Regions from separate parts of the Protofrankia sp. CiP1_Cm_nod3 genome, predicted to be linked through region 2. Evidence: predicted binding sites of a transcription regulator. Region 2 holds the regulator's gene; each other region holds the start of a gene.
What was found. Region 2 encodes LexA, which represses DNA repair genes until DNA is damaged. Its sites were predicted from a motif close to CGAACNNNNGTTCG; they were not measured.
Positions count from the first base shown of each region.

Region 1: AC5LUJ_RS19695 (HNH endonuclease signature motif containing protein) is a predicted target of LexA. The motif match lies at 5,415-5,428, and genes of this name have one in related genera.
Region 3: AC5LUJ_RS01105 (alpha-ketoglutarate-dependent dioxygenase AlkB) is a predicted target of LexA. The motif match lies at 3,524-3,537, and genes of this name have one in related genera.

Region 1 is NZ_CEVIVD010000135.1:2,386-10,474, forward strand. Features, by position in the region: gene AC5LUJ_RS19675 (hypothetical protein) at 1-300, opposite strand, end outside; gene AC5LUJ_RS19680 (Fic family protein) at 593-1,759, shown strand; gene AC5LUJ_RS19685 (acyl-CoA mutase large subunit family protein) at 2,020-3,600, opposite strand; gene AC5LUJ_RS19690 (hypothetical protein) at 4,147-5,247, shown strand; gene AC5LUJ_RS19695 (HNH endonuclease signature motif containing protein) at 5,539-7,023, shown strand; gene AC5LUJ_RS19700 (purine-nucleoside phosphorylase) at 7,573-8,089, shown strand, end outside.
Region 2 is NZ_CEVIVD010000004.1:64,878-77,783, reverse strand. Features, by position in the region: gene AC5LUJ_RS02340 (amylo-alpha-1,6-glucosidase) at 1-760, shown strand, start outside; gene AC5LUJ_RS02335 (hypothetical protein) at 881-1,363, opposite strand; gene AC5LUJ_RS02330 (hypothetical protein) at 1,357-2,103, opposite strand; gene AC5LUJ_RS02325 (vitamin B12-dependent ribonucleotide reductase) at 2,247-5,222, opposite strand; gene nrdR (transcriptional regulator NrdR) at 5,291-5,752, opposite strand; gene AC5LUJ_RS02315 (LysM peptidoglycan-binding domain-containing protein) at 5,930-6,232, opposite strand; gene lexA (transcriptional repressor LexA) at 6,518-7,267, shown strand; gene miaA (tRNA (adenosine(37)-N6)-dimethylallyltransferase MiaA) at 7,285-8,199, shown strand; gene AC5LUJ_RS02300 (EAL domain-containing protein) at 8,265-9,173, shown strand; gene hflX (GTPase HflX) at 9,258-10,634, shown strand; gene AC5LUJ_RS02290 (alpha/beta fold hydrolase) at 10,657-11,502, opposite strand; gene AC5LUJ_RS02285 (class III extradiol ring-cleavage dioxygenase family protein) at 11,502-12,299, opposite strand; gene miaB (tRNA (N6-isopentenyl adenosine(37)-C2)-methylthiotransferase MiaB) at 12,296-12,906, opposite strand, start outside.
Region 3 is NZ_CEVIVD010000002.1:38,201-47,793, reverse strand. Features, by position in the region: gene AC5LUJ_RS01120 (MDR family MFS transporter) at 78-1,838, shown strand; gene AC5LUJ_RS01115 (YceI family protein) at 1,863-2,426, shown strand; gene AC5LUJ_RS01110 (HdeD family acid-resistance protein) at 2,772-3,326, shown strand; gene AC5LUJ_RS01105 (alpha-ketoglutarate-dependent dioxygenase AlkB) at 3,552-4,145, shown strand; gene AC5LUJ_RS01100 (SOS response-associated peptidase) at 4,226-4,984, opposite strand; gene AC5LUJ_RS01095 (M50 family metallopeptidase) at 5,282-5,905, opposite strand; gene AC5LUJ_RS01090 (lysophospholipid acyltransferase family protein) at 6,276-7,022, shown strand; gene AC5LUJ_RS01085 (FadR/GntR family transcriptional regulator) at 7,787-8,593, shown strand; partial or broken gene AC5LUJ_RS01080 (NAD(P)/FAD-dependent oxidoreductase) at 9,487-9,593, opposite strand, start outside.

The sequences.
Region 1 (8,089 bases), on a different contig from region 2:
GATGACGATCAGATCACCGTGCTTGCGCCCCTGCGACGCCGACACCACCCGCCGGTCGAAGGCGACGTCGAAGTAGCCGCCGGGCCGGGGAAAAGGCGCGACGACCAGCAGCCGGCGGGTGGTGAGCAGAATCCAGCGGGACGCCCCGAGGCGGTGCCCGATGAACCGTTCGGCCCGCGCGGTGAACGCGCCCGGGCCGGCGGGGTCGGTGAGCCGGCCCCGGAGCACGACCTCGGTGAACTCCCCCGGCTCCAGCGGAACCTCCGGCGGGCGGGCCTTCCGCGCTGGATGTATACGCATACCGTCCAGCCTTCCACCCCGAACACCGTCCGCGCGGGAGCGTCTCCGACGTCCACGCGACGCCGCCCCTGATGCCCGCCCGGACGAACACCAACCGCCGCTCGGCCCGGGCCGAGCTCGGCTCGGCGTTGTGGTACTTACCGACCGCTGGCGGATCCTTGTGATACCAAACGGCCCCTTGGGAATCACAATGGCTCTCGCGCCGTGATACTTACTGACCACTGGCGTAGCCTTGTGATACCAAACAGGCCTGTAGGTATCACAAGGACTTCCGGATGGTAGGTAAGTATCAGTGCGACGCGAGGCCTTCGCCACCGGCCAGCAGCGCCACATCGTCCGGGCCGAACGCGGTTACCTCGCCTTCGTCCCGCCGCCGCTGCCCCCTGCTCTCGACCTCGACCGATCCCTGATCAGGCTGCTCTCGGACGCCGACCGCGCGCTGGGGGAACTCGCCGGCGCCGGCCGGACGCTGCCCAACCCGCGGCTGCTGGCCCGGGCGCTGGTCCGCCGGGAGGCCGTGCTGTCCAGCCGGATCGAAGGCACCCAGGCATCCGTCTCCGACCTGGTGCTCTTCGAGGCGGAGCAGCCGGCCCGGAGCGACGGCGCGGACGTCCGGGAGGTGTTCAACTACATGGCCGCGGTCGAGCACACACTCGACCCCGACCGTCGGCTTCCGCTGAGCGTCCCGTTGCTGCGGGAGGCGCACGCCATCCTGCTCAGTGGCGTCCGCGGAGACTACGCGACCCCGGGTGACGTCCGGCGGAGCCAGAACTGGATCGGGGCGCCCGGCTGCACCCTCGACACCGCCACCTACGTCCCGCCTCCCCCGGAACGGCTGTGGGAGTGCCTGGACCTGTTCGAGAAGCACCTGCACACCGACCACGACCTGCCACCACTGGTCACGATCGCATGCGCGCACTACCAGTTCGAGGCCATCCACCCGTTCCTCGACGGCAACGGGCGGGTCGGCCGACTCCTGGTCGTCCTGCTGCTGGCTGAATGGGGACTGCTCGACACGCCCATGCTGGACATCTCGGCCTGGATCGAACCGCGGCGCGACGAGTACTACGCCCATCTGCTGCGGGTCTCCACGCACGGGGAGTGGGCAGGATGGGTGGAGTTCTTCCTCCGCGGGGTCGCCGAACAGGCCCGGGACGCGGTGCGGCGTTCCACCGCGCTGCACAACCTGCGGAACGACTACCGCGCCCGGGTCAGCACCGCGCGCTCGTCCGGGCTGCTGGCGGCGCTGGTGGACGCGCTGTTCGACATACCGGCGCTGACCGTCAGCCGGGCACGGCGCATTCTCGACGTGACGCACCGTTCCGCCAGTCTGAACGTCGCGAAGCTGGTCGAGAGCGGAATCCTCACCGAGGTGCCCGGGCGAGCCCGCAACCGCCTGTTCATCGCGGACGGCATCCTACGGACGATCGAGGGAGAACCGGACACGTCCGCCCGGTAGCACCCCTGGGCCGGTCGCCCCGGCAGGGCCGCCGACGCCGGCTGGCGTTGTGATACTTACCTATCACCGACGCAGCCTTGTGATACCTAACAGCCCGGTAGGTATCACAAGGCCGCTGTCACAAGGCCGCCGGGGTTTCGCCCACGCCTGGTCGCCGGGATGTGGGCGCAAGCCCGGCAAGGTCGAGGAGCCGCCGCGTACCCGGAGGGTACGCAAGGTGACGAGAAACGCCGCCGGGGTTCCGCCCACGCCCGGCGAGGTCAGAAGGCGTCGGCAGGGTGGTAGATCCCCCAGACCGAGCGCAGGGCGTGGCAGACCTCGCCGACCGTGGCCCGGGCGCGCAGCGCCTCCTTCAGTGGGTAGAGGACGTTGTCGGTGCCCTGCGCGGCGGCCTTCACCGCGTCCAGATGGCGGGTCACCTCGGCGTTGTCGCGGTCGGCGCGCAGGGTGGCCAGCCGGGCCGACTGGTCGGCCTCGATCGCCGGGTCGACCCGCAGCGGGTCGTACTGCTCCTCCTGCTCGGCACGGAAGCGGTTGACGCCGACCACGGTGCGTGAACCGTCCTCGATGCCCTGCATGACCGCGTAGGCGGAGTTCTCGATCTCGCTCTTCTGGTAGCCCTGCTCGATCGCGGCGACGGCTCCGCCGCGCTTCTCGACCTGCTCCATGAGCTCGCGGGCGGCCTGCTCGACATCGTCGGTGAGGGCCTCGACCGCGTAGGAGCCGGCGAACGGGTCGACGGTGGCGGTGATGTCCGTCTCGTAGGCGAGCACCTGCTGGGTACGCAGCGCCAGGGTCGCGGCCTTGACCGTCGGCAGGGCGATGGCCTCGTCGTAGGAGTTCGTGTGCAGGCTCTGGGTGCCGCCCAGCACGGCGGCGAGGCCCTGTACCGCGACCCGGACCAGGTTGACCTCGGGCTGCTGCGCGGTGAGCTGTACGCCCGCGGTCTGGGTGTGGAAGCGCAGCATCATCGACTTGGGGTTCGTCGCGCCGAAGGTGTTCTTCATCACGTCCGCCCAGATCCGGCGGGCGGCGCGGAATTTCGCCACCTCCTCCAGCAGGGTCGTGCGGGAGACGAAGAAGAAGGACAGCCGGGGGGCGAACTCGTCCACGGCGAGCCCCGCCTCGACGGCGGCCCGGACGTAGGCGATGCCGTTGGCGAGGGTGAAAGCGATCTCCTGCGCGGGGGTGGCCCCGGCCTCGGCCATGTGGTAGCCGGAAATCGAGATCGTGTTCCACCGGGGGATCTCGTTGCGGCAGTACGCAAACGTGTCGGCGATCAGCCGCAGGGACGGCGCGGGCGGATAGATGTAGGTACCGCGGGCGATGTATTCCTTGAGGACGTCGTTCTGAATGGTTCCGGTGATCTTCGAGCCGGGGACGCCCTGCTCCTCGGCGACCAGCTGGTATAGCAGCAGCAGGACGGACGCCGGCGCGTTGATGGTCATCGACGTGGAGACCTTGTCCAGCGGGATGCCGGCGAAGAGCACCCGCATGTCCTCGATCGAGTCGATCGCCACCCCGACCTTCCCGACCTCGCCGTGAGCGATCGGGTCGTCGGAGTCATAACCCATCTGGGTGGGCAGGTCGAACGCGACCGAAAGCCCGCCGGTGCCCGCGGCGACAAGCGAGTGATACCGCTCGTTGGACTCCCTGGCGGTGCCGAAACCGGCGTACTGCCGCATTGTCCACGGCTTGCCGGTGTACATGGTCGGGTAGACGCCCCGGGTGAACGGATACTCACCGGGTGAACCCAGGCGCTCCGTCAGGCCCGCGGGCAGATCGGATGCACTGTAAACCGGCTTGATCGGCTGGCCGGACTCCGACAGACGCTCGCTCATGGCCAGATCGTAGGGAAACCCGGCCCACTCATGCGCGATTCTCACGCCGGGTTCACCGCCGTCACGGCAACGGCCTGACGGGATCGCCGACGGGATGGACCACGAGATGGCCGACGAAGCGGCAAGGAGCACGGCTGAACCACTCCGGATCACTCCCGACGCGCCAGCCCGCGCCCGGCGAGGACCGGCAGACCGGAGGTGACCGCGGCCAGATGACCACAGCGAGGGAGCCGTCGGCTTCAGGGACCCGCCTCGCCGCTCCCGTCGCCCCGAGGCGGCCTCGCCGGCCGAGGGCGACCGGGTGGCCACGCCCCGCGGCAGCCGCCCGGACCCAGCCACAAAGCAGGCAAAAGCGATTATTTTTATCGATGTCAGCCAGGAAAACACACATGCGCCCACGATTACGTCTACCGTTGATGGAAAGACTCCACGGCGCACGCCACCACCGGCGGAACCGACGCGCGGCCGCGCGGGTTCACGCTACCCGGCCGGCGCGACCCGCCGGGAGTCCGATCGGTTGTTTCCAGGACGGGAACGGGGCTGCCCATGACCGGCGACACCATAACCCAGTTGACCGTCGAGACGATCAGGGCGGAGCTTGTCGCGCTCTCGGCGGGACCGGGTTTGAACGTCGAGAAACTCAGGAGCTCGCCTCTGGTACGGCTGCTGCCCCCGGCACCTGGAGAATGGTCGGACGACCAACGCGCCGCCGCATTACAGAACATCATAGTCGAGTGCTGTCACGCCATCCCCCAGGAAAAACTGCGGACCGGTGCCCAGATCGGTTTCAACATTGACGGCGAGAATCCGGGTGAGCCGTCCCTGACGGCCCGGATCGACGCACTCGCCCGCCGCCGGGGCCGACACGAGCGAACCGTACGGGAATGGTTCTACCGGGGGACCGTCGAGGCCGCGCTCCTGCTCAGGCAGCGGGTCGCGGAGCTCAGCGCCGGTGCCGGCTGGCAGGACTACCTGGCCGGCAGCGGTGCGCCGGGCCTCCTCGACGCCAGCCGGCCGCGGTTTCTCCTTGACCGGGCCGAGCTGCTGGTACGACTTTCCGGCCGGATCCCGACGGAAGTGCTGATATTCCGGTCCCTGGTCGCCCTCGACGACGGGATCGACCACTACGTGGCGACCACCCGCTATCACAGCGACCCGCGACCCGAGGTGATCTCCGTCGAAGCGCTGGCGAACTGCGCGGTCCGGCGCTCCACCTTCATCCCGAACGGGTACGAGGTGACCGAGCTCGAGTTCTCGGCGGCGCTTTCCCCCGGCGACCGCGTTTCCTTTGTGTACCGGCTGCGCATACACACCGACCGCGAGATGACACCGGTCCTGAACTACACACCGAAAGAGCAGCAGAACAGCCGATACACGGTACAGCTCCAGTTCGACCCGACGGTACCACCCGTCCGCGTCTGGTATTTCAGCGGCGTGCTCGGCCCGGAGGCCCGGCTGCATCCGGACGACGAGGAGCACTGGCTTGTGCCGAGCAGCCTCGGATACGTCCGCAAGGACTTCGTCGAGCTTTCCCGCGGGCTCCACTACGGGGTGGCCTGGGACTGGCCCCGGGTCCCGGGTGGCCCAGCCACCCGGGACCATCCGGACCACGACTTCCGCCCCGCCGCCGGCCCCCCGGGCCGCTGACGCACGATCATGACCAACCGTCGGCCACCAGGCACCGGCCCGGCGCAACCGGACTTTATAGATCATTATGGATGCCTCTCGTATGCGGTCTGCGTCCTGCGCCTGTGCGGAGGGCCGGGAGAGCGATCGTCGTCAGGGGTGAAAATGTCCATATAAGCGACTATACTCGTACATATGTTCGATACCAGGGTGGGCGACCCAGCCCCGGCTGGCACGGCGGTTCCGGCCCCGCCGCCAGCGCCGACGGGCCGCGCCGAGTGCGGTGGCCCGCCAGCGCTGGCGGGCTGTGACATGGCCGGCCGTCTGCCGGTGGTGGCCTCCTGTGACTCGGACGGCTGCCTGTCCCTGATGGCCGCGGTGCGGCGGCGGATCGCCGGGCTGGAGGCGGTCATGCTGCGTGCCCAGGCCCGTCTCGCCGCGTTGCGGCCCACCCCGCCCGGGGAGGGGAACCCGGCCGGGCCGGGGTGGGCCGCGGAGGAGATCGCCGCCGAACTCACCCTGTCCCCGGCCGCTGCCGCGGCCAGCGTGGAGCTTGCGGTCACCGTCGTCGACCGGCTGCCGGCCACCCTGGCCGCGCTGGAGACCGGGGCGATCGATCTGGGTCGGGTCCGCGCGGTCGCCGAGACAACCGCCGCCCTGTCCGCAGACAAAGCCGCCGCGGTCGAGCGGAAGGTGCTGGCCCGGGGTGGGCGGGGCAGTCCCAGCCTGTTCCGTCAGGCGTTGCGCCGGGCCGTTCTCAGCGCCGACCCGGACGGCGCGCGGCGACGGCACGCCCACGCCCGCAAAGGTCGGGAGGTGCAGCTTCGTCCGGCCGAGGACGGGATGGCCGAACTGTGGGCGTTGCTGCCCGCCCTCGACGCCCAAGCCGCCTACCAGCGCCTCGATGCCCTCGCCCGCGCGGTCGCCGACCCGGACGAGCCCCCTGGCATGACCATCCCCCACACCGGCCCGGACGAACGCCCCAGCATGGACGCCCGCCGCGCCGACGCCCTCGTCGACCTGCTCCTCGGCCGCGACCGGGGAGCTGAGGTGTCCGTGGAGGTCGGGATACTCGTCTCCGCCGCGACCCTCGCCGCGGTCAGCGACACCCCCGGGGAACTCGCCGGCTACGGGCCGATCCCCGCAGAAACCGTCCGGGAGCTCGCCCGGGAGGCGACCTGGCGGCGGATCTTCACCGACCCCGCCCAGGGCGACCGGCCGATCGAGGTCGGCCGCCGCTTCCCCGCACCCGGCCTCGCCCGGCTGCTGCGCACGCGGCAGCGGACCTGCCGTTTCCCGGGCTGCCGGAAACCTGCCCAGTTCTGCGACCTCGACCACATCCAGCCGCACAGCGCCGGCGGACCCACCAGCGAAGAGAATCTACTGACCTTGTGCCGGCGCCACCACAGGGCCAAACACGAGGGCGGCTGGACGGTTCAACGCACCGACGGTGACACCGCGATGTGGACCAGCCCGACCGGACGGGTCTACCCCAGCATCCCCGAACCCTGGGACGTCGAGCCCGCCGGGCTCATAACTCGGAGGTCAGACAACGACCCCGTCTCGCAAGCAGGATCCCCGCGAGCAGACATTCCCAGAACGCGCAACACGGGAACGGATGCCTCCACAGCAGGAATATCGAGAACGAGCGCATCAGCAGCTCCAGGAGCCCCGGGGACGGACACGTACAGCGGGGGAGGTACCCACGGCGTGAGAAAAAGGGCCGGCGCCCACGGTCCGGACACGGACAGAACCAGACGGGACAGCGTTCTGGATCTCGGCTCACCACCCTTCTGAGATCGCTTCACCGCCGCTTTCCAGAGGCGTCCTACCACCCGCCTGTGGCATCCACGTGGGCAGCGACCCCGGCTATGGCACCTCTCGATGATCATAATGGCCATGGCATTCTCGACAGTCTCGACGCCGGACGCTCAGACACCGAATATTCAGCAGCATCAAGGGGCCGGATGACCCGGAGGCCCGAGCCGATCGAGACAGGCGCAGCGAGATAGCCGCAGAAGGCGCTATCCGATGCCGCGAATTATTCCTCTACATAATATTTTCAGGGCTCCGAGCGATGACAGTTTCCGTCTACTGATTCGACCGTATGGGTGGTGGTGCCGTGGGATGAGCGAGGGGCCAGGCCGTGGAGGGTCAGTACCTCGGATGCCTTCGATATCACCCCAAATATGGGTAAACCGGGCGGCTTGCGAATCAGAGCGGCGGATCAGGGCTGCGGAGCGAGTCAGAACAGCAAGTCACCGTCAGGGCAGCAGGCCAGCGCAGCAGGCCAGCGCAGCAACGGAGCGGAACACGCCGGGGCGGGACCGAAGCTAGAGTCACCACATGCGGGACACCATTGCCGTGCAGACGGCTACTGGGCCGGGTGCGCAGGCCGCTGCGGAGGCGACGGCTGCCGCGGCGCGGCTGGCCGAGATCACAGGTGTCGGACGGCACGACATCGCCATCGTGCTCGGCAGTGGATGGCTGCCCGCCGCGGACGTGCTGGCCGCGACCGGCACAGTGACCGGCGAGGTGGCCGTCGCCGAACTCGCCGGTTTTCCGCCGCCGAGTGCCCCCGGCCACGCCGGGACGGTGCGCTCGGTTGCCCTCGGTGGACGTCATCTTCTGCTGTTCCTCGGCCGGGTCCACGCCTACGAGGGCTATCACCCCCGGGTCGTCGCCCATGGTGTCCGCACAGCCTGTGCCGCGGGTGTGTCCACCGTGGTGCTCACCAACGCCGCCGGCGGGCTGCGCGAGGACCACACTGTCGGCCAGCCCGTACTGATCTCCGACCATCTGAACCTCACCGGCCGTTCACCCCTGATCGGGCCGCAGTTCGTCGACCTCACCGACGCCTACT
Region 2 (12,906 bases):
TCCGTCCGACCAGCGGCTGTCCGCCACCGACCTGTTCACCCTTTACCACCTGGTCGGGGAGCTACGCGACGCCCGTTACGACTTCAGCCGGATTCGTGCGTCCCGCGTCCCGCTGGTACAGGATGTCGCCTTCAACGCGATTCTCGCCCGCGCGAACGACCACCTGCGCGACATCGCCGCCGACATCGGCGAACAGCTGCCCGCGCAGCTGCTGCGCTCGGCCCGCCGGACCAGGGCGGCGCTGCCCGCCCTGTTCGCCGACGGCATGTACTGGAGCCGGGACGCGCGTTCCGGCCGGCTGATCCGAAGGCCCACGATCGCCGGCTTCCTCGCCCTGTACGCCGGTGTCGTGCCCCCCGCCGGCGTCGAGGATCTTGTCAGCCGGATGACCGCACCGCGGTTCTGGCCGGCCCACGGCATCGCCAGCACCCCCACCGACGATCCCGACTTCCAGCCCCGCTGCTACTGGCAGGGCCCGGTCTGGGTGAACATGAACTGGCTGCTCGCCGACGGGCTCGACCGCGCCGGCCGCGGCGAGCTCGCCGACCGGCTGCGCGCCGACACGATCTCGATGATCGCCGGTTCCGAGGGCCTGTACGAGTACTACTCACCGTTCGACGGCACCGGAGTGGGCAGCAACCACTTCTCGTGGACGGCAGCCCTGCTCCTGGACCTGCTCGACGGCCGGAAACCGGCCCACCGCCTGCCGTCCGCCCGCACGGGCGCGGACGGGGAGCACCTGACCCGGCACGGCGGCTGACCAGCCGCCGCGCCGGGTCCACCGGCTCCCGCGATACTGGCGGAAGGCACATATTCGTGATCTGCGGTATTCCCGCGGCAGTCAAGATCGATTCGGTGCGAGGCGGCGCTGTGGCGTGGGCTACGACGACGAGGCCGCAGGCTGTTCGCCGGGTGAGGGCGGGACCGTGAGGCGGGCGATGGTGACGGTGTGGCCGGCCGGGCTGGTCTGGGTCGTCAGCGGGCCGTCGGCGGCGGACTCCGGCCGCGGGCGCTGGTCGAATATGACGATGTAGCCCGAGGCCAGGCTGAGGTGGTTGAGGTAGCCGTCGAGCTGGGTCATCGCTTCCTTGACCGGGTCGGCGTAGCCGGGGCGGTGGGTCTTCACCTCGAAAGCCTCGTGCTGTTCGGCACTGGTGCCATCGGGGGCGGTGTAGCGCCAGGTCATATGGATGTCGGCCCAGCCGCCGCCGGCGGCGAACTCCCGGAAGACGTCACCGTCGCCGTTCACAGCCCGGTCGAGCCAGCTCAGGAAGATGGCGTGCGGGATGGCCTCCCGGTAGGGCCTCTTCACCCTGAGCATTGGCTCGTTGTTCCGCCAATAGCGGGCGAGCGTGGTCAGCATGTCCGGCACGTCGAAACGGCCGTCGGGGCGGACGAAGTCCCGCGGTGCTGGAAGCGCCCCCGGTCACGCACGACGATCTCGGCCAGCGCGCGGGCGATGACCTCATCGTAGATCGGGTTGGCGATCCGCAGGCCGCCGTCGGGCGTCTCGGCGACCAGGCCGAGGTCGCGTGCATAGGACCGGTCGTCCGAGCAGGTCAGGTCGGCCGGCTCGTCGGTGCTAGCGAGAACGGGCTCGAGAACCCGGCGTACCGCCGGCTCCTGGAGCCGGCGGACGAGTGAGTCGAGGTGACTTGGCCGGGCCTGGATGATCCGTTCCCGGGCAGCGTTGACGTGTTCCACCGAGACCGGCTCTGTGACCGGGACCTTCATCCGGTCGACGATCTCGGCCGCCAGCGCGTTGACCAGCCAGGGCTGGCCCGTGGTCAGCCGGTGCACCTGCTCCACGGCCTCATCGGTGAACACCCGATCGGTCTCTGCCGTGTGCTGACTGTAAAGATCGTGGATCTCGTCCAGCGTGAAGTCACCGAGTCGCAGCGACTCGACGATGACGTTGAACGGGCTCGGCCCCCCGGACAGTTCTGGGCTGCCGCCGGCGGCGACCTTGTAGTGGCGAACGTCCCGCAGCCCGCACAGCGCGACCGAGGCCGGGAACGCACTCGGACGGTATTCAAAGCCGGTGCGCAGCTGGGAGAGCACCCTGACCAGGGTCGCCCCCTCCAGCGAGTCGATCTCGTCCACGCACCGGCCTCCGCTGCCTACCGACCACAACCCGATCAACGCAACTCTACGGACAGCGCTCGGCGTGGTCCTGCGACGGCTCGACAGCCGAAGGCTATCTAGATCAGGCGAAATACCGCATCCCGCCGCGATACCGCCCGGTCTCAGCTGCAGCCGCTGGTGGAGCCGCACTGCTCGCACACGTAGCAGCTGCCTGCGGGACGCATGGTGACCCCGCAGGTGAAGCACAGCGGCGCGTCCACCACGTTCTGCGCCGACAGCGCCTCGCCCGGTGGGACGCTGCGCGGCAGTTCGCCCCGCACCTCCCGGGCCGACAGGCCCACCGGGTGGGTGTGACCGGTCTCGGCGGGCACCGTCGGCACCGCCGCGGCACCGGCCGCCGCCGCCTCGTTCGCCGCGGGCCCGGCCGTCGCGGAGCCGGTCGCCTCGGCCGGCCCGGCGTCGGCTGTCTCCACCGTGTCCGTTTCCACCGCGTCCGGCTGGCCGGCCCCGCCGTGCTGGCCGGTGAGCTGGCGGGCCCGCTCCCGCGCGCTGAGGACGCCGAGCTCCGCGCGGGTCTGCTCGGGGAGGTAGTCCAGGGCCAGGCGACGGAAGAGGTAGTCCATCACCGACTGGGCGATCCGCACGTCCGGGTCGTCGGTCATGCCGGCCGGCTCGAAGCGCATGTTGATGAACTTGCGGACGTAGGTCTCCAACGGGACGCCGTGCTGGAGCGCGATCGAGACCGCGATGGCGAACGCGTCCATCACGCCGGAGAGGGTCGAGCCCTGCTTCGACATCTTGATGAAGACCTCGCCGAGCCCGTCGTCGGGATACGACCCGGCGGTCAGATACCCCTCGGCACCGCCCACGGTGAAGGAGACGGTCTGCGACTGGCGGATCTTCGGCAGCCGGCGCCGGACCGGACGGTGCTCCCCGGGCTGTGCGGCGGCGGGCTGTGCGGCCGGCTGCTCGCCCGCGCCCCCGGTCACGGACCGCTTCGCGCCGCGCAGGTCCGACAGCGGCTGGCCGACCTTGCAGTTGTCCCGGTAGATCGCCAGCGCCTTCAGACCGAGCCGCCACCCCTCCAGGTAGATCTGCTCGACGTCCTCGACCGTGGCCGACGTGGGCATGTTGACGGTCTTGGAGATGGCGCCGGACAGGAACGGCTGGACCGCCGCCATCATCCGGATGTGGCCCATCGGGCTGATGGCCCGCTCCCCGATCGCGCAGTCGAAGACCTCGTAGTGCTCGCGGCGCAGGCCGGGGGCGTCGATGACGTGACCGTGCTCGGCGATGTACTCGACGATCGCCTCGACGGTCTCCTCGGCGTAGCCGAGAGCGCGCAGCGCGGCGGGAACCGTCTGGTTGACGATCCGCATGCTGGAGCCGCCGACCATCTTCTTCATCTTCACCAGCGCGAGGTCGGGCTCGATGCCGGTGGTGTCGCAGTCCATCGCCAAGCCGATCGTGCCGGTCGGGGCGAGCAGGCTGACCTGCGCGTTGCGCCAGCCGTGCTTCTCCCCGACGCCCTGGGCGCGCTCCCACTCGCGGGCGGCGACGGCGAGCACCCGGGCGTCGTCGACCCCGACCGTGCGGACGGCGTCCGTGGCGGCGGCGTGCTTGCGGATCACCCGGCGGTGGGCGTCGGTGTTGCGGGCGAAGCCGTCGTAGGCCCCGAGCGCCGCCGCGAGCTCCGCCGAGCGGCGGTAGGCCGTCGCGGTCATCAGCGACGTGACGGCCGCGCCCATGGCCCGGCCGCCCTCGGAGTCGTACGCGCGGCCGGTGGCCATCAGCAGCGCGCCGAGGTTGGCGTAGCCGATGCCGAGCTGGCGGAACATCCGGGTCACCCGCGTGATCTCCGGAGTCGGGAAGTCCGCGAAGCAGATCGAGATGTCCATCGCCGTGATGATCAGCTCGACGGCCGCCACGAACGCGTCGGCGTCGAAGCTGAGGTCCTTGCGCAGGAACTTCATCAGGTTCAGCGACGCCAGGTTGCAGCTGGAGTTGTCCAGGTGCACGTATTCGCTGCACGGGTTGCTGGCGCTGATCCGGCCGGACTCCGGGCAGGTGTGCCAGTCGTTGATCGTGTCGTCGTACTGGATCCCGGGATCCGCGCAGTCCCAGGCCGCCTGGGCGATGGAGCGGAACAGCGACCGGGCCCGGAGGGTCTCGATCGTGCGCCCGTCGAGCCTGGCCCGCAGGTCGAAGCCGGCGTCGTCGACGACGGCCCGCATGAACTCGTCCGTCACCCGCACGGAGTTGTTGGCGTTCTGGTACTGCACCGAGACGATGTCACGGCCGCCGAGATCCATGTCGAAGCCGGCGTCCCGCAACGCACGGATCTTGCTCTCCTCGCGGGACTTGGTCTCGACGAAGTCGACGATGTCCGGATGGTCGACGTCGAGCACGACCATCTTCGCGGCCCGCCTGGTCGCGCCGCCCGACTTGATCGTGCCGGCCGAGGCGTCGGCCCCGCGCATGAAGCTCACCGGGCCCGAAGCGGTGCCGCCGGAGGACAGCAGCTCCTTCGACGATCGGATACGCGACAGGTTCAGCCCGGCGCCCGACCCGCCCTTGAAGATCAGCCCCTCCTCCCGGTACCAGTTGAGGATCGACTCCATCGTGTCGTCGACCGAGAGGATGAAGCAGGCCGAGACCTGCTGCGGCGCGGGGGTGCCGACGTTGAACCACACCGGGCTGTTGAAGCTGAACACCTGGTGCAGCAGCATCCAGGTCAGTTCGTGCTCGAAGATCTCGGCGTCCGCCGGCGAGGCGAAGTACCCGTGCTCGGTGCCGGCCGCGCCGTAGGCGCGCACGACCCGGTCGATGAGCTGGCGCAGGGACCACTCGCGGGCGGAGCTGCCGAGCGCGCCGCGGAAGTACTTGCTCGTGACGATGTTCGTGGCGTTCACCGACCAGAAGTCGGGGAACTCCACCCCGCGCTGCTCGAAGTTGACCGAGCCGTCGCGCCAGTTGGTCATGACGACGTCCCGCAGCTCCCAGGTGACCTCGTCATAGGGGTGGACGCCCGGCGAGGTGTTGACGCGTCGCACCTGCAGGCCAGCGGCCCTGGGGGCGGCCTTGGTGCCGGCCCTGGGGGCGGCCTTGGTCGCTTTCGTGCCACGGTTGTCGGTCATGGCGCTCCTCGTCTGGCGTCGGTCGGATGGTGTTTCTCACCAGCTGTCTGTCGCGTCGGGGTGCGTGGCTACGACGGCGCCCGGTCGGCCCGCCCGCGCAGGTCGGTGATCGCCGTCTCGAAGTCCGCCAGCGAGTCGAAGGAGAGGTACACCGAGGCGAACCGCAGGTAGGCGACCTCGTCGAGCTCCCGCAGCGGCCCGAGGATCGCCCGGCCGATCTCGTCCGAGGCGACCTCGGCGGCCCCCGAGGCACGCAGCGTGTCCTCGACCAGCTGGGCGAGCCGGGCCAGCGCGTCCGCCTGGACCGGCCGCCCCTGGCATGCCCGCCGCACGCCGGCGATCACCTTCCCGCGGCTGAACGGCTCGGTGACACCGCTGCGCTTGATGACTCGCAGTGACGCCTCTTCGATCGTCGTGAAACGACGGCCGCAGGACGGGCACGACCGACGGCGACGGATCGCGGCGCCCTCCTCGGCCTCCCGGCTGTCGACAACCTTGCTGTCAGGGTGCCGACAGAACGGACACCGCACGCACAACCTCCAAGATCTTGTCGACTTACAGCCACGTAACTACAAGATGTTGTGGTCAACACTAGGACCGGACACCACGAGCTGGCAAGCTGGCCCACCCGCGGAACCTCATGACACATGCATCACAGAAGACCCTTCATGCGGACCTGTCATGACAGGCCCGTCATGGCAGGCCCGTCACGGCAGACGGAGCATCTGACCGGGGACGAGATCGGTCGTCTCCAGCCGGTTGAGGCCGGCCAGCCGGGCCACGACCACCCGGGTGTCACCGTCGGGAGCCAGCGCGCGCGCGATGCCCCACAGCGTCTCCCCGGAACGCACCACGTGGACGCGCACCGGCCGGTCGTCCCCGGTCGGCGCGGCCGACGACGTCACCCGGGCCACGGACAGCACCAGGCAGGACACCAGCATGACCAGGACAATCAGGACAACCCGGCCCCGCCCGGTCAGCCGCAGCGGAGGCTCAGCCGACGCCCGCATCGTCCACCTCCCCAACTTCCACCAGCACATACCACTTCCAACAACATGATCAAAGAACATCCGTTCGATCGAACGTCTGATCGAGTTTGTACCGCACGGTCCCGACGGAATCGTCGTGACACGCTCGAACAGACGTTTGAGATATCCGGCCGCGGCGGTTACGGTCGTAGCGATCAGATTCAGGTCAGATCCAGGTCGTGGCCGCCAGCTCCGGTTCACGGCAGAACGTCGGATATGCCGGGAGCGCAAGTCTGCCATGACCGACAACGAAGGAGTACGGCAGGGATGACCACCGACGACAACCGCACCCGCCGCGGCCGGCCACCCCGCGGCTCCGTGCGCGACCTGCCGGACGGGCCGGCGGACGCCACGGGCCTGACCCCCCGCCAGCGCAGGGTGCTTGAGGTGATCCGCGACGCCGTCGAGCGCCGAGGCTACCCGCCGAGCGTGCGGGAAATCGGCGATGCGGTGGGGCTCACGAGCACGTCCAGCGTCGCGCACCAGCTCAAGACGCTGGAGGAGAAGGGCTTCCTGCGCCGCGACCCGCACCGCCCGCGGGCCATGGAGGTCCTCTCCGCGCAGGCACCGGTACGCCCCGTGCCACGCCAGGCGCCCGCCGTTGGTACGCTCGCGGCAGGCTCGTCGGCGGCTGGCCCCGCACAGGCGGCCTATGTGCCGGTCCTCGGCCGCATCGCCGCGGGTGGGCCGATCCTCGCCGAGCAGGCGGTCGAGGAGGTCTTCCCGCTCCCCCGCGAGATCGTGGGGGAGGGCACCCTGTTCACCCTGCGGGTCGTCGGGGACTCCATGGTCAACGCCGCGATCTGCGACGGCGACTGGGTGGTCGTCCGCCAGCAGCCGGTCGCGGACAGCGGCGAGATCGTCGCCGCGATGATCGACGGCGAGGCGACGGTCAAGACGCTGCGCCGTCGTGACGGCCACGTCTGGCTCGAGCCGCAGAATCCGGCCTATGCTGACATTCCGGGTGACAGTGCGACGATCCTCGGCCGGATCGTCGCGGTTCTTCGCCGGGTCTGATCCTCCCGGGAGTGAGCATGGGCACAGGTGTCGACCGGCACCGCGCCGGCCGGGTCGTGGCTGTCGTCGGGCCGACAGCGGCCGGCAAGAGCGACCTGGCGATCGCGCTGGCCACCGAGCTGGGCGGTGAGATCGTCAACGCCGACTCCATGCAGCTCTACTGCGGGATGGACATCGGCACCGCCAAGGTGCCGCCGGCGGAACGCGGTGGTGTCCCCCATCACCTGCTCGATGTCTGGGAGGTCACCCGCGCCGCCGACGTAGCGTCCTACCAGGCGCTGGCCCGGCAGGCCGTCGACGGCCTGCTGGCCGCCGGCCGCACGCCGGTGCTCGTGGGCGGCTCCGGGCTCTACGTCCGGGCCGTCCTCGACGACCTCGCCTTCCCCGGCACCGACCCGGCCGTACGGGGACGGCTGGAGCGGGAGCTGTCCGAGCGGGGCCCGGCCGCGCTGCACGCCGATCTCGCCGCGCGGGCGCCGGCGGCGGCGGCGGCCATCCTGCCTGGCAACGGCCGGCGTATCGTGCGCGCGCTGGAGGTGGTGGAGCTCACCGGCGGCTTCACCGCCTCCCTGCCGGAGCACCGCTCGGTCTACGACGTGGTCCAGTTCGGCATCGACCACCCGCAGCTCGACGAGAGGATCGCCGGCCGGGTGGCCGGTATGTGGGCCGCCGGCATGATCGAGGAGGTCCGCGCCCTCGTCGACATGGGCCTGCGGGACGGCCCCACCGCGTCCCGGGCGCTGGGCTACGCCCAGGTTCTCGCCTGGCTCGACGGCGCGCTCGATTCGGCCGAGTCGGCCCGGCTCGCGACAATCGCCGCGACGCGCCGACTTGCACGCAGACAAAGGTCGTGGTTTCGGCGCGATCCTCGCATAATTTGGCTGGACCGTCCCGACGTCGAACAGGTGGCGGGCATGGTCGACTCGGCCTGAACGTGCGACGACTCCGTGGCTCGTTCTTCCCGCCGGCTGGAGACACCCGTCGTCTGGAGACATGTGTGACCGCGATCGAGTTGAACCTCGTCCCGGCCCTGTGTGCCGCGTTCGACGACGGGTCGTTACAACTGCACTACCAGCCCGAGGTCGACCTGCGCACCGGGTCGGTCCCCGGGATGGAGGCGTTCCTGCGCTGGCACCATCCCGACCGGGGGCTGATGAACCCGTCGCAGTTCATGCCGGCCGCCGCGGCCGCGGGCCTGTCCGACCAGGTCGGCCGCTGGGTGTTACGCACCGCCGTGGCCGAGGCCCGGACATGGCACGAAATGGCCGCGGGAACCGCGATCCGCCCGCCCCGGCTGTGGGTCAACGTGACCGCCGACCAGCTGACCCGGCCCGGTTTCGCGATCGAGGTGGAACAGCTCCTGCACGGCCGTGCGCTGCCGCCGGGAGCGCTCGGGCTGGAGTTCACCGAACAGACCCTCGGCCTCGCGCGCGTCGGGGTGCCCCGGCTGCTGGCCCGGCTGCGCTCGTTCGGGCCGGCCATCGGCGTCGACGGCTTCGGCACCTGGTACGCGTCGCTGTCCACCCTCGACGTCCTGCCGCTGGACATGGTGAAGATCGATGGCCGCTTCCTGCACGCGATGCAGCGGGACCTGGAGGGCGAGGCTGTCCTGGCCTCGATCATCACACTGGCCCACCGGCGGCGGCTGGTCGTGACCGCCGAGGGCGTCGACAGCGCGGTCACGGCGTCCCGGCTGGCGGCGATGCACTGTGACCGGGGAGCCGGCCGCCTGTTCTGCCCGCCCGTCCCCACCGACGACGCCCGGATGATCGCCCTGGGCCGCGGCCGGCCGAACCGGCGCCACGGGCGCTCCCGGCCGGCCAGCGGCACGGGACGCGCCGGGCGCGCCGCGCCCGACCGCGGTGACCGGGCCACCGGCACCGCCAGCATGGCCGCCGTCATCTGACCGGGAACCACCGTCGTCCGGTCGAGAAAATTCGGTCGCGGCCCCGGAACGGACGTGGGAGCCTGCGATAAAGGAGGCAGCGACATGACGTTTCCCGCCCTCTTCGACGCCTCCGGCGAGGCGCTCGACCTCGCCGACCGTCTGGCACTGCGCCGGGTACCAGGCCTGGCAACCGAGCTCGACGACGTCACCGAGGTCGAGTACCGCCAGCTCCGGCTGGAGCGGGTGGTCCTCATCGGGGTGTGGACCTCGGGCACGGCCGCCGAGGCGGAGACCTCCATGGCCGAGCTCGCCGCCCTGGCGGCCACGGCCGGCTCGGTCATCCTGGACGCGCTCGTCCAGCGTCGGGACACTCCCGACTCGGCGACGTACGTCGGCTCCGGCAAGGCGCGTGAGCTGCGCGACGTCGTCACCGCCACCGGCGCCGACACCGTCGTCTGCGACGGTGAGCTGACCCCCGGCCAGCTGCGCCAGCTGGAGGACGTCGTCAAGGTCAAGGTCATCGACCGGACCGCGCTGATCCTCGACATCTTCGCCCAGCACGCCACCTCCCGGGAGGGCAAGGCCCAGGTCGAGCTCGCGCAGCTGCAGTACATGCTGCCGCGGCTGCGTGGCTGGGGTGAGTCGATGTCCCGCGCCGGTGGTGGCATCGGCACCCGCGGCCCCGGCGAGACGAAGATCGAGACGGACCGGCGGCGGCTGCGCACGCGCATGGCCAGGCTCCGCCGGGAGCTCGCCGGGATGAAGACGGTCCGGACGACCAAACGCTCGGCGCGGCAGCGCAGCGGCATCCCCGCGGTCGCGATCACCGGCTACACCAACGCCGGCAAGTCCTCGCTGCTCAACCGGCTGACCGGCGCCGGGGTGCTGGTCGAGGACGCCCTGTTCGCCACGCTGGACCCGGCCGTGCGGCGGGCCACGCTGCCCGACGGCCGGACGTTCACCCTCGCCGACACCGTCGGCTTCGTCCGCCACCTGCCGCACCAGATCGTGGAGGCGTTCCGCTCCACCCTGGAGGAGGTCGCCGACGCCGACCTGCTGCTGCACGTCGTCGACGGCTCGCATCCCGACCCGATGTCACAGATCTCCGCGGTCCGCACCGTGATCAACGACATCGACGCCGGGGACGTCCCCGAGCTGCTGGTCGTGAACAAGATCGACGCCGCCGGCCCGGACGTGCTCGCCCGGGTGCGCCGCGCCGTCCCCGGCGCGCTCCTCGTCTCGGCGCGCACCGGGGAGGGGCTGGCCGCCCTGGTGGCGGAGCTGACCGAGCGCGTCCCCCACCCCGACGTCGAGGTGTGCGTGCTGCTGCCGTTCACCCGCGGTGACCTGGTCTCCCGGGTGTACGCCCGCGGGGAGGTCCTCGGCCTCGAGCACACGGCGACCGGCACGGTCCTGCGGGCCCGGGTACCGGCCGAGCTCGCCTCCCAGCTCACCAGCTTCTTCCTCGAACCGGCCTGAGGCTGGCCTGAGGCTGGCGGGCCTACGCGGCCCGCTGGCCCACGCCGTTGCGCCAGAACTCGACCAGCAGCGCGGCGGTGACCTCCGGGTTCTCGGTCGCCGGCGAATGCGCCGCCCCGGCGATCACCTCGTAGCGGGCGTCCAGGCGTGCCGCCATCTCCGCCTGCAGACGCGGCGGCCAGGCGTCGTCGGCGGCCCCGTGGGCGACCAGCACGGGTACGTCGTCCTGGCTGACGGCGTCAGCGAGCTCACCGACCCGGTCGGGTTCGCTCAGCAGCTGCTCCCCCATCACCCGCAGGCCGACGTTGCTGCTGGCGAAGAACCGGCGCTCCAGGAACTCCAGGCCACCGGGCGGGTACACGGCGGTGTCCGCGGCCCGCATGGCGGCCCATACCGCGTCCCGGCCGCTGCGCTTGTACACCACCCGCATGGCCTGCAGCGCGATCCGCCGAGGGCCGACGATCCCGGCCGGGCCGGAGCTGAGCAGCACGAGGCTTGCCACGCACGACGGGCGGGCGATGACCGCGGTCCGCGCGACCAGCCCCCCGAAGGAATGGCCGAGCAGGTGCACCGGGCGACCGATCTCGTCGGCCACCCGGCCGACGTGTCCGGCCAGCGCGTCGACCGTGCAGTCCCGCTCCGGGTCGGCCGCGGGTGACTCGTACTGGCCGTGCTGGTCGACCGCGACCACGTCGAACCCGGCCCGCGCGAGCCGCGGAATGATCGGCAGGAAGTCCTCCTTGCTCCCGGTGTAACCGGGCAGCAGGACGACCGGCGGGTCGACGGGCGATCCGGCTCGTAGGACCGCGAGGCTCGCGCAGGTCGAGTGCTGTACCCCGGATGGCAGTTCCGTCGACCTCGAGATCATTACCCAGGACTCCCCTGCTCCCACACGGCGACCACGTACCCCACACCGTAAGGGGCGGCGACATACTCAGCACGAGACGTCCATGACCACGTGCGCGTGTCGCTCATGGTGATGCCCGGATCGTGCGCTGTGGCGGTGACGGTAGCACCGGCAAGCCGCGCGCCGGCGAGTACCTGCCACGACGCGCGGCCCGCCGCCAGCAGCTCCCGCGAGAGAGCCGGGTCCAGGCGCAGCAGCGCGGCCGCGTCGCCGGCGGCGAGCGCCGCCGCCACCGCGGCGTCGTGGCCGTCCGCGCGGCTGTCGAACCCGCCGGGCGCGCCGGCCGTCCGCCGTGCGCTGCCGTCGCCCATCACCAGCAGGGCGACCCGCCGCGCCGAGCCGGCGAGCTCGGCGCCGATCCGGGCGGCGTCCGCCGCGCTGGTCGTCGCGCTCACGCCGAAGCCGGTGACCGCGCCCTCCCACCGGGCCTGCCCGAGCAGCCAGGCCCCGACCGTCAGCGACAGCGGCAGCGCCGGGGCCGCCTCCGGCGTGGGAGAGGCCGCCGCGGGAGGATCCGGGACGCGTCCCAGCGTGACCGACAGCGGCACTCCGTAACCGGCCATGCTTCCGGACTCGCCTGCGGCGTACGGCCCGGTCCGTGGCGCGTCACCCACGACGACGACCACGTCCGGGCCGCCGGCCACAAGCCGGCGCACGGCCTGGACCGCCGGCTCACGCACCGCGACGGCCTCACCGGCGGCGAGCTCGGGGACGAGCAACGGTGGATGCGGGCAGAGCACCGCCGCCGTCAGCGTCACCGCCGCAGCGCGGGCATGCCGAGCAGCGTGGGCGCGCCCGCGGCGGCCGCGGCGGCCGGCCGTTCCCGCTCGGCCTCCCACAGGTCACCGGCCCTGGTCCGCCGGTGGGCGAGCAGCGGGCCGTCCGCGACGAGGTGATGGGGCGCGCCCCGCGTGACCGCCGTCCGCACCACGTCACCGGGACGGATCAGGGTGGCCGACGGCGCGCCCAGATGGACCAGCCGGCCGTCCCGGGCGCGACCGGAACGCCGCCCGGTGGCGGCGTCCTTGCGCCCCTCCCCCTCGACGACGAGGACCTCCACCGGCTGGCCGACGAGCGCGCGGTTGCCCACCCAGGAGACCTCGTCCTGGACCGCCACGAGCCGTTCGTAGCGGTCCCGCACGACGGCCGGGTCGACCTGGCCGTCCATGGTGGCGGCCGGGGTGCCCGCCCGCGGGGAGTACTGGAAGGTGAAGGCCCCGGCGAACCGCGCCTGGCGCACCACGTGCAGGGTGTCGGCGAAGTCGGCCTCCGTCTCGCCCGGGAAGCCCACGATGATGTCGGTGGTGATGGCGGCGTGCGGCATCGCGGCCCGGACCCGCTCGAGGATTCCCAGGAAGCGCTCCT
Region 3 (9,593 bases), on a different contig from region 2:
CTGCGTCGAATTCCTGTGGCCGCCCCACGCTCTCACTGTGCCGGCATCGCACGAGCGGCCCGCCCGACGGAGGATGCATGACGACCACCGGGAACAATGTCAGCCGTGACCGGAACCCACCGGACGGCACCGGTACGGGCCTGAGCCACCGGCAGATCGTCGTCATTATCACCGGGCTGATGACGGGCATGCTGCTCGCGGCACTGGACCAGACCATCGTCGCAACCGCGCTGCCGACCATCGTCGGTGAGTTCCATCGCAGCGACATGCTTTCCTGGCTGGTCGCGGCCTACCTGCTGACCTCCACGATCTCCGCCCCGCTGTACGGGAAAGCCGGTGACCTCTACGGGCGCAGAATCGTCCTGCAGCTGTCCATAACGATCTTCCTGGCCGGCAGCACACTGTGCGGGCTTGCCCAGTCGATGTACCAGCTTGTCGGATTCCGCGCCCTGCAGGGCCTTGGTGCCGGCGGCCTCATCTCCCTGGCCTTCGCCGTCATCGGCGACATCGTCCCGCCCCGGGAACGGGGGCGCTACCAGGGATACTTCAGCGGAGTTTTCGGCGCGTCGAGCATCCTCGGCCCACTCGTCGGCGGTTTCGTGGTCGACCACGGGTCATGGCGCTGGGTGTTCTTCGTCAACCTTCCGGTCGGGCTCGCCGCGCTCGTCGTCATCAGCCGGACGCTGCGGCTGCCGTTCCGGCGCCGTCGGTCGGCTATCGACTGGGCCGGCGCCATCCTGCTGGTCACGGGCCTGAGCGCCATCCTGCTCGCCACCCAGAGCGGGGGCAAGGACTTCTCGTGGCTCTCCTGGCAGATCGCCGCGATGATCATCGCGGGAATCGTACTGACCGGTTCCTTCGCGCTGCGCGAACGGGTGGCGCCGGAGGCCATTCTCCCACCCCGGCTGTTCACCAACAGCATCTACACGGTGTCCGCGCTGCTGAGCCTCGTCACCGGGGCCTTCATGTTCGGGACGATTGTTTTTCTTCCGCAGTACCTACAGATCGTCCAGGGCGCGAGTGCCACTGTCAGCGGGCTGCGGATGCTCCCGCTGCTCGCCGGTATTCTGTTGACGTCCATCGGGTCGGGCCGACTGATCAGCGTTATCGGGCACTACAAGTGGTTTGTCGTGGCAGGCACCGTCGGAGCCACTGCCGGGCTCTTTCTGCTCAGTCATGTCAGCGCCGGCACGAGCGCGCTGGAACTCGGTCTGTGGATGTTCGTCACGGGGCTCGGCCTCGGCCTCCTCCTGCAGAACGTCCTGTTGGCCGTACAGAATTCTGTCGACCCGCGGGACATGGGCGCCGCGACCTCCAGCGTGACATTTCTGCGTACCATGGGGGGCGCGATCGGCGCGTCCGCCCTGGGGGCGGTGCTCACCGCCCAGCTGGCCACGAACATCGCCCTCCGGGTACCGGGCGCGCAGACCGGCAGCGCTGCCGCCAACCGTTTTGTCTCAGCTCCGCGCGAGGTCGCGGGGCTGGCCGCGCCGATACGTGAAGCGGTACGGACCGCCTATGCCGACTCGCTCGGCCGGGTCTTTCTGGTGGCCGTTCCGATCGGGATCGCCGCGTTCGCGATCAGCCTGTTCCTCCGGGATGCCGAACTACGCGGAGCGGCCGCCACCTCCCGGACCGACGCGTCGGGGAACACGGTGGAAGCCAGCCGTACCGACGACAGCCGCGACCGCGGACCGGGGGCGAAGCGATCGGCTGCCGGCGTGTCCGGGGAGCAGACTGTTGCTCACGCAATCGCTTTGGGGCCAGACGAAAAGATCATGCGCGTAGGGCCCGCGAAGTCACAGAAGAACCCGCCCCTCAGGGGGCACGAATCGTAGGAGAAGCCTGGAGAGGAGAACATCATGACCGTACCGGGCAGCGCCGTCGAGAAGCTCACCGGCACCTGGGCGATCGACCCCGTTCACAGCCGGTCCGGCTTCGCCGTCCGACACGCGATGGTGGCGACCGTCCGGGGCAGTTTCAGGTCCTTCGAGGGCGCACTGCGCCTCGACGGCTCCACTCCCACGGCCTCACATGCCACGATCAGCATCGACACCGACAGCATCGACACCGGGAACGCCGACCGCGACACCCATCTACGCTCCCCCGACTTCCTTGATGCCGGCACGCATCCGACGATCACCTTCACCAGCACGGGCATCAGGCCAGGAAGCGGCCAGGACAGCTACGTGGCCACCGGCGGCCTGACCATCCACGGCACGACGCGCGTGGTCGAGGTAGCGGTCGAGTTCCAGGGCAGCGCGGTGGACCCGTCCGGCCACAGTCGGGTGGGATTCGCCGCCACGTCATCCCTCAGCCGGAAGGACTTCGGCCTCACCTGGAACGCGCCGCTGGAGGCGGGAGGCGTCCTCATCGGCGACAAAGTCACGATCGATGCTGACATCTCGGCCATCAGGACGTTCTGATCAGGACCGCACAGGACCAACGGCCGACAGCCGCGCCAGCGGTCAAGAACCGCCCTGATCCAGAACCCGGGACCGCTCGGGCCGCCGGTAGGCCGGCCACACCGCGCCGGCCGGGCATCCCGGCGCACCCGGCCGGAGCCGCCCGCCGGCCGGGCCAGCGCGCGGCGGACGGGCACGGCACGAACGGCCGGGACACCGTTCGCCCTGAGCAGCGGAGCAGCGGAAAGACGCCGTGGCGCCGGGGAGCGGGAGCCGCCCAGGGCCGGCATCGAGGACTGGCGGCGCCCGGCGCGGGGAACCACTTGTCCAGGTCGGAAGGTATGAGCGACCCTGGAGATGACAATCATGATGACGACGGCAGAGACGCACCGTCACCACGGCGGAGCTTCGGGCACGGTCTGGATGGCAGGGCTCTTCCTGGGAATCGCGGTGACGGTTCTCGGCGCGCTCCTGGTCGCCCATCCCTTCGCCGCCGCGCGCACACTGGCGATCCTGATCGGTGTCGGGCTGGTGCTGGCCGGAATCATGGACATGGCCGCGACGACCCGTGCGGGTGAGGACGCCTCCGCTCTCTTCGGTGTCCTGCTCGTGATCGGCGGGATCGTCGCACTCGCCTGGCCGGGTGTCACCTTGTGGACACTGGCCCTCATCGTCGGTATCTGCCTGCTGGTGGCCGGTGCCGTGCGTGTCGCCATGGCCGGCTACGCGCACGGGCACGGACGCCCATGGGGGTGGGGCCTGTTCATCGGTCTCCTGGCGATGGGCATCGGCATTCTCGCCCTGGTGTGGCCGTCGGCCACCGTCTTCATCCTGGCGGTGATATTCGGGATCGAGCTGATCGTGCACGGCGTCGCACAGATCACGCGCGCTCTTGCGGTCCGCCGGGAGTCGCGAGCCTGATACCCAGGACCCGGATCGCCGGCCCGGCCGGCTCGGGCGGAGCCGGCCGGCTTCCACCGACATTCCCGGGCGGGGATCGCCGGGCACCGGCAGCGCTTGTGGCCGCGGCCAGAGCCGCTCCGGTCATCCGTGTTGCCAGAGCGCGGGGCCACCGGGACATCGCCCCCGGTGGCCGGCCTGCCCGACACGCTCGATATCGAACATATGTTCGGGTATCGTACTTCTATGCCCCTCCAGTGCAGCCTGTTGACCATCGGTGATCCCGAGGTCACTACCAGCCCGGCATTCAGCCGTATCCACCTCGATGGGACGTCGTGGGCCGACGTGGCACCCGGGTGGCTGCGCGGCGCCGACGACCTTTACGAGACCCTCGCCAGCGAGGTCCCGTGGCGGCAGGGCCGACGGTGGATGTACGAGCGCATGGTCGACGATCCACGGCTGTCACGGTGGTACAAGGCCGCCGAACCCCTCCCCCATCCCATCCTGGCTACTATACGTAGCTCTCTGTGCGCGCATTATCAGGTGCCGTTCGGCTCGGTCGGGCTCAACTTCTACCGGGACGGTGACGACAGCGTCGCGTTCCACCGCGACCGTGAGCTGCGCAGGCTCGGCAACACCCTGATAGCGATCGTGACGCTGGGGGCACGGCGTCCCTTCCGGCTCCGTCCACGCGGTGGTGGCGCCGGCCGGACGCTGCTCCCCGCGTCCGGAGATCTTCTGGTGATAGGCGGCCGCTGCCAGGCCGACTGGGAGCACGCGGTCCCGAAAGTCGCTTCCTGCGGCCCGCGGATCAGCGCGTCCTGGCGGTGGGCCGCGTGAGGGGTCTCCTCGTCAGCTTCAGAACGCTCTCACCGGCGCGCCTGGAGCGCGTCATCCGGCGGATGGCCCATGGACGGAAGTCACTCACGGTCGACCGGGGCCGCACCGGAGCGGGCGGCCCGCGAGCCCACGCCGTCCCCGTCGCCGGCCGGGGTGACCGGCTCCAGCAGATGCGGGCCGTTGTTACGCACGTTGCCGACCTGGGTGTCGACCGGGTAGGCGCGCAGCACTCCGGCTGGCGCGGGTCCGAGCATGCTGGTCAGCACCGCCGGATCGGCCAGGGCAGGATCAAGCCAGTGCGACCAGTCCGCCGGAGGAAGGACGACCGGCGAGCGTGGATGCAGGGACTCCAGACCGGCCGGCGCCGTAGTGGTGATGATGGTGAAGGTCGCGAGCGTGCCGCCCGTGGGCGGACGCCACAGCTCGTACAGTCCCGCGAGCGCGGCGAGTTCGCCGTCGACCGGGCGTACCAGGTACGGCTGCGCGCGCCGGGCCTCCTTGGTCCGCTGCCACTCGTAGTAACCCGTGATCGGGACGAGGCAGCGGCGGGCCCGCAGCGCGGCACGGAACGCGGGTTTGGCCGCCACGGTCTCCGCCCTGGCATTGATCATTTTGTTGCCGATGGCGGCGTCCTTGGCCCACGAGGGCACCAGGCCCCAGCGCGCCAGCCGCAGCCGGGGAGCCGGTGTCGGCTGCTGGCCCGGCGGGATGACGACCACCGGCGCCGAAGCGGTCGGCGCGACGTTGAAATTCGGTTGTACGCCGCCTGTCTCGTCACGCGCGGAGAACGACTCTGCGAGCTGCTGCCCACCCAGGGCGTTGGCGTAGCGACCGCACATGTGTTCGTAGTGTGCCAGACAACCACCCGTACCGCATGGCCTCCGCTGGTGCCCGCCCGACCTCTGGCGGGCGCCGGCGGCAACCGCCCACCGAGGCCGTGCCCATCAGAGCCGTGCCTGCCAGAGCCGTGCCCACCAAAGCTGTGTCTGCCGAAACCATGTCCGCCAAGGGCACGCCTGCCGGGAGCCCGGCTCCCGGGAGCCGGGCGTGGAGCACGGTATGCCCGCGCCACACAGTCACCGCACGGGCCACCACCACACGGACCGTTGCCGTCCGGGCGGCCGTCACACGGGCTGCTACCGCACGAGCCATTCGGCCGACATGACAAGGCAGAACAGGGAGACGAAGGCGAAGAACAGCACCCACAGCCCCGCGGGCATGCCGGTCAGCCGGGCCAGCTGATCCGGATCCGACGTCGGCGCACGTCCCCGGCTGCGGGTCCGCTGCACCTCGATGATCGGCCGCAGCCCACCGAAGAGGAGGAACCAGGTGATGGACATGGCGAACAACTGCTGGGGACGCTCCGAGGCCAGGACCGACACGGCCACGACGGTCCCGATGCTGAGCACGATGGACAGCACGCCGAAGGCGTTGCGGATGGCGACGAGCACCCCCAGGAGCAGGACGACACTCAGCCGCAGCATCAGGCTCACCTGATCGACCGCGAGCAGGGCGGCGGCGCCGAGGCCGAGCAACGAGGGCGTGATGTAGCCGGCCGCGACCGTGACGACGACGCCCGGCCCGGTCGGCCGCCCGGCCGACACGGTCACACCGGACGTGTCGGAATGCAGCCGGATACCACCGAGCCGCCGGCCGCTGCCGACCGCGGCCAGCGCATGCCCTCCCTCATGAGCAATGGTGATCACATGCCGGGCCAGCGGCCACAGCCGGCTGTCGAGCACCACGACAAAGGCGATCACAGCACCTACCAGCGCCGTCCAACGCGGCGGATCCCCCGAGCTGAGCAGATGCGTCCACTCGTCAGGCGTCGTACGTCTCCTATCCGATCGTGTCCAACCGGTACCGCTGACGGCCCCTGGGATGCCGATGTAGCTGATGCCGATGTGGCTGATGCCGATGTGGCTCAGGTGGAGCTGAGTATGCAATGCTGCGGAGAACGATCGTCGAGTGCCTGTCCGACACGGCCTGCCCGCCCTTCCGGCATGGTCTCCCGGCGGCTCGCGACGACTCACGGTACGATCGGCCAGCTACTTTTCGTGGCCGATCGAAATCGATCATCCCAACGTGACACAGTTGGGACAACACAGATAGGCGGGAGGTCAGGAGCGGGTGGCGGAACTCGTCTACAAGCCAGTGATCCGCTTCGCGCTCGGCTTCTTCAAGGCGCTCGATCTCAGGCTCGACGTCCGAGGCCAGGAGCACATACCGGCCACAGGCGGATGCGTCGTCGTCATCAACCACGTCTCCTACCTGGACTTTGCCCTCGCCGGCGTCCCGTTCTGGCGCTCCCACCGACGCCTGGTCCGCTTCATGGCCAAGCACGACGTCTTCTCCCACCCGATCGCCGGGCCCCTCATGCGCGGGATGCGCCATATTCCCGTGGACCGGTCGGCGGGCGCGGGGTCCTACCACCACGCGGTGGCGGCGCTGCGGGCCGGCGAGCTCGTGGGGATCTTCCCCGAGTCGACGCTCAACCGCAGCTTCTGCCTCCAGCCCTTCAAGACCGGGGCGGCTCGGATGGCCGTCGAAGCCAATGTCCCGGCGCTGCCGATGGCCGTCTGGGGCAGCCAGCGCATTCTGACCAAGGGGCGGCCGCGCAACTTCCGTGCCGCGCGCGGCGCCACGGTCTCGATCGTCGTCGGCGAACCGATCCCGCCCGCCGAGCTCGCACCCGCGGCGGCCGGCACCCAACTGCTCTCGGATGCCGTGTTGAAACTGCTGACCGATGCCCAGCGTGACTACCCACCGCCACTCCCGGGTGAATCGCCATGGTGGCTGCCGGCCCATCTCGGTGGCAGCGCGCCCACACCCGAGACGGTCGCCCGGGAGCAGGCCGAGTCACGCGACAAGAAGTAACGTCCCTTATACGACATCCGCGGAGACGCGAAGGTGTCTGGATCTTCCTGGAACAGCCCGAAAACACATCCGTTCCCATACCGGAAACGTCGCACCGTCAGCACATCCGAAGCGACACGAACACTTTCACCCGGTAACGTCGGAGATCCGCCTGCCCGGCAGGCCGGTACGCCAGCCGCGAGCTGAGCGGCCCCCCATCACTAATCGATCAGTCAAAAAACCCGATTCAGGCAACCCGGAGCCATCGGACAGTCACTAAACCTACCGATACCCAACGGGTTGACTTTTAAGTCACGACTGACATCTACGGAAAGAGCTGTCCCGAAGGCGACAGGCGACGGCGCACGCTTCACCTGGCCAACCGCTCACCTGGCCAACCGCGTCCCAGATGTCAACAACGGTGGCATGTCCCAATGGCGACAGCCAATGACGAGCGGGGCCACGGGCTGCAGCCGGCCCGGCGACAGGCGTCTGCGTCCCGGCCGAGCTTATAGCACGGGGCCAAAAGTAGCTGGGCGAAGGGTACTCCGGGGATTTCAGCACCACGACCGTCCAGCCCATGCCGGTGGCCCACGGGCACTCCTGGACAAGGCAAAGGCTACTGTCGGACAACATCCAGACCCCAAATGTGTCAAGGCTCTCTAGGGAGACCGGACGACCCATTGGTAACCTCAAGCACCAACAACATTTGTACTACCCCACTTGGTTCACCGGTTCCACGTTTATACAGACCTACCTGTTCGTCGTCGACGGAGGCGCCCACGATGGCTGTACAAGAGCTGGCGATGCCTGCTGCTAGCAGGGTCGGCACGGTGGTCGCGATCGGGCAGCAGGTCCGGGTCCCGAAAACCGCCGAACTCGTCGCGGCACACCTTCGCCGCCGCATCGTGCGGGGAGAGCTCGTGGAGGGCGATGCCCTCCCACCCGAGGCCACCCTCATGGAGCAGTTCGGGGTCTCCCGGCCGACGCTGCGCGAGGCCTTCCGGGTCCTGGAATCCGAAGCCCTGATCACGGTCAGGCGCGGCGCGCATGGTGGCGCGCGCGTACACATCCCGAACGGGGACATCGCGGCCCGCTACGCCGCGTTGGTCCTGGAATACCGCGGGACGACCCTTGCCGACATCCACCAGGCCCGCGCTGTGATCGAACCACCGTGCGTGGCGTTGCTGGCGGAGAATCGCGCCCAGGAAGACCTGGACAAGCTCCGGCTGGCGGTGAGCGAGACAGCGGCCGCCGTCAGCACCGACGACCCGGGCCAGTACCTGCAGGCCGATCTCGCCTTCCACGTCCTGCTGGTCAAGCTTGCCGGGAACACGACGCTGTCGGTGCTGTCAGGGATGCTGCGTCACATTCTCGATCTCGCGACGCTGTCCCACCCAGGCCCGGAACGCAGCGCCGAACAGCGGCTCGCCAGCCGTCGGCGCCTCCTGGAGCACGAGCGGGTCGTGGACCTCATCGAGGCACGTGAGGTCAGGGCCGCGGAAGAGCTGTGGCGCGCGCACCTGCTGGAAACCAGTCAGGATCTGACCAACGGCCCGGTCGCCACAACCGTGCTCGACCTGCTCGGCTGACCCGGCGAGGTCGTCGGTACCACGGCTGCTGGTCCGTTCGCGGCCCGGGCAACCGGGCCTGCCACGGCCCAACCCGCCTGCCACGGAATACGGATCTCGCACACGAGAAAAAGATCTCGTCATTTTCGGTCGACAGCCGAATAGGGCATATCATTTATCTGTTTTTGCGAGAATCGGCTACCGATGGGCCGACGGAAGCCGTCCCGGAACGAGACGGCTGTCGCATGTCGTCACAGTTGGGGTGAGCTGTTCGCCCGTTCCAGCGCGGCCGCCCGCGTCTCGAAGGGGCCATCGGCGAGCAGGCCGACAAGCGACCAGCGGACGGCCCACCAGCGGTGTCCCTCATCACAGACAACCTGGGCGGCATTACCGGGACAACGGATCGGATCAGCCTGGGCCCGCCGACGACCGGTAACGCTCCGATGCCTGAAAGATGAATAGTGCAGCGCCGTCAATGGTCCGTCCACTCCTCGGTGCGCGGTGCCCGGTCATTCGACCATCCACCGACGGTGCGGCCCCACGCCACACCACTCAGGCAGAGTTGCATCCATCACCGGTGTTGTCAAAACACGTACCGTATCCACGCTATGACACCGACAGCTTCAGCCCGACACACATTGCCGCCGGTATTCATATGAACACAAAGCGAATTGGATATACCATGACCGGCAGGCAGGTCAGGAACGGCATTCCCACGTCGCGAAACCCGCGGGAATCCGCCGTCCAGATGATCGGCCGGCCCGAGAGCCGGGCCGCCGCGCGAGGACAGGGCCCGAACGGAAGCACACTCGATCACCCAGCCCGAGAAACCGGCTGGCACACGGGGCTGGAGCCCGGACAGGAGCGGAGCCAGCCGGCCAACTGGCCCGTCGTAGTAGGCGCCCGGGCGCGGATCAGCGTAGCGGGTCGAAAGGCTCGAGTTCCACCGGCAGGCGGCCGGTGACAAGCGCCTGCGCCACCAGCTGTCCGCTGACCGGCCCCAACGTGATGCCCCACATAC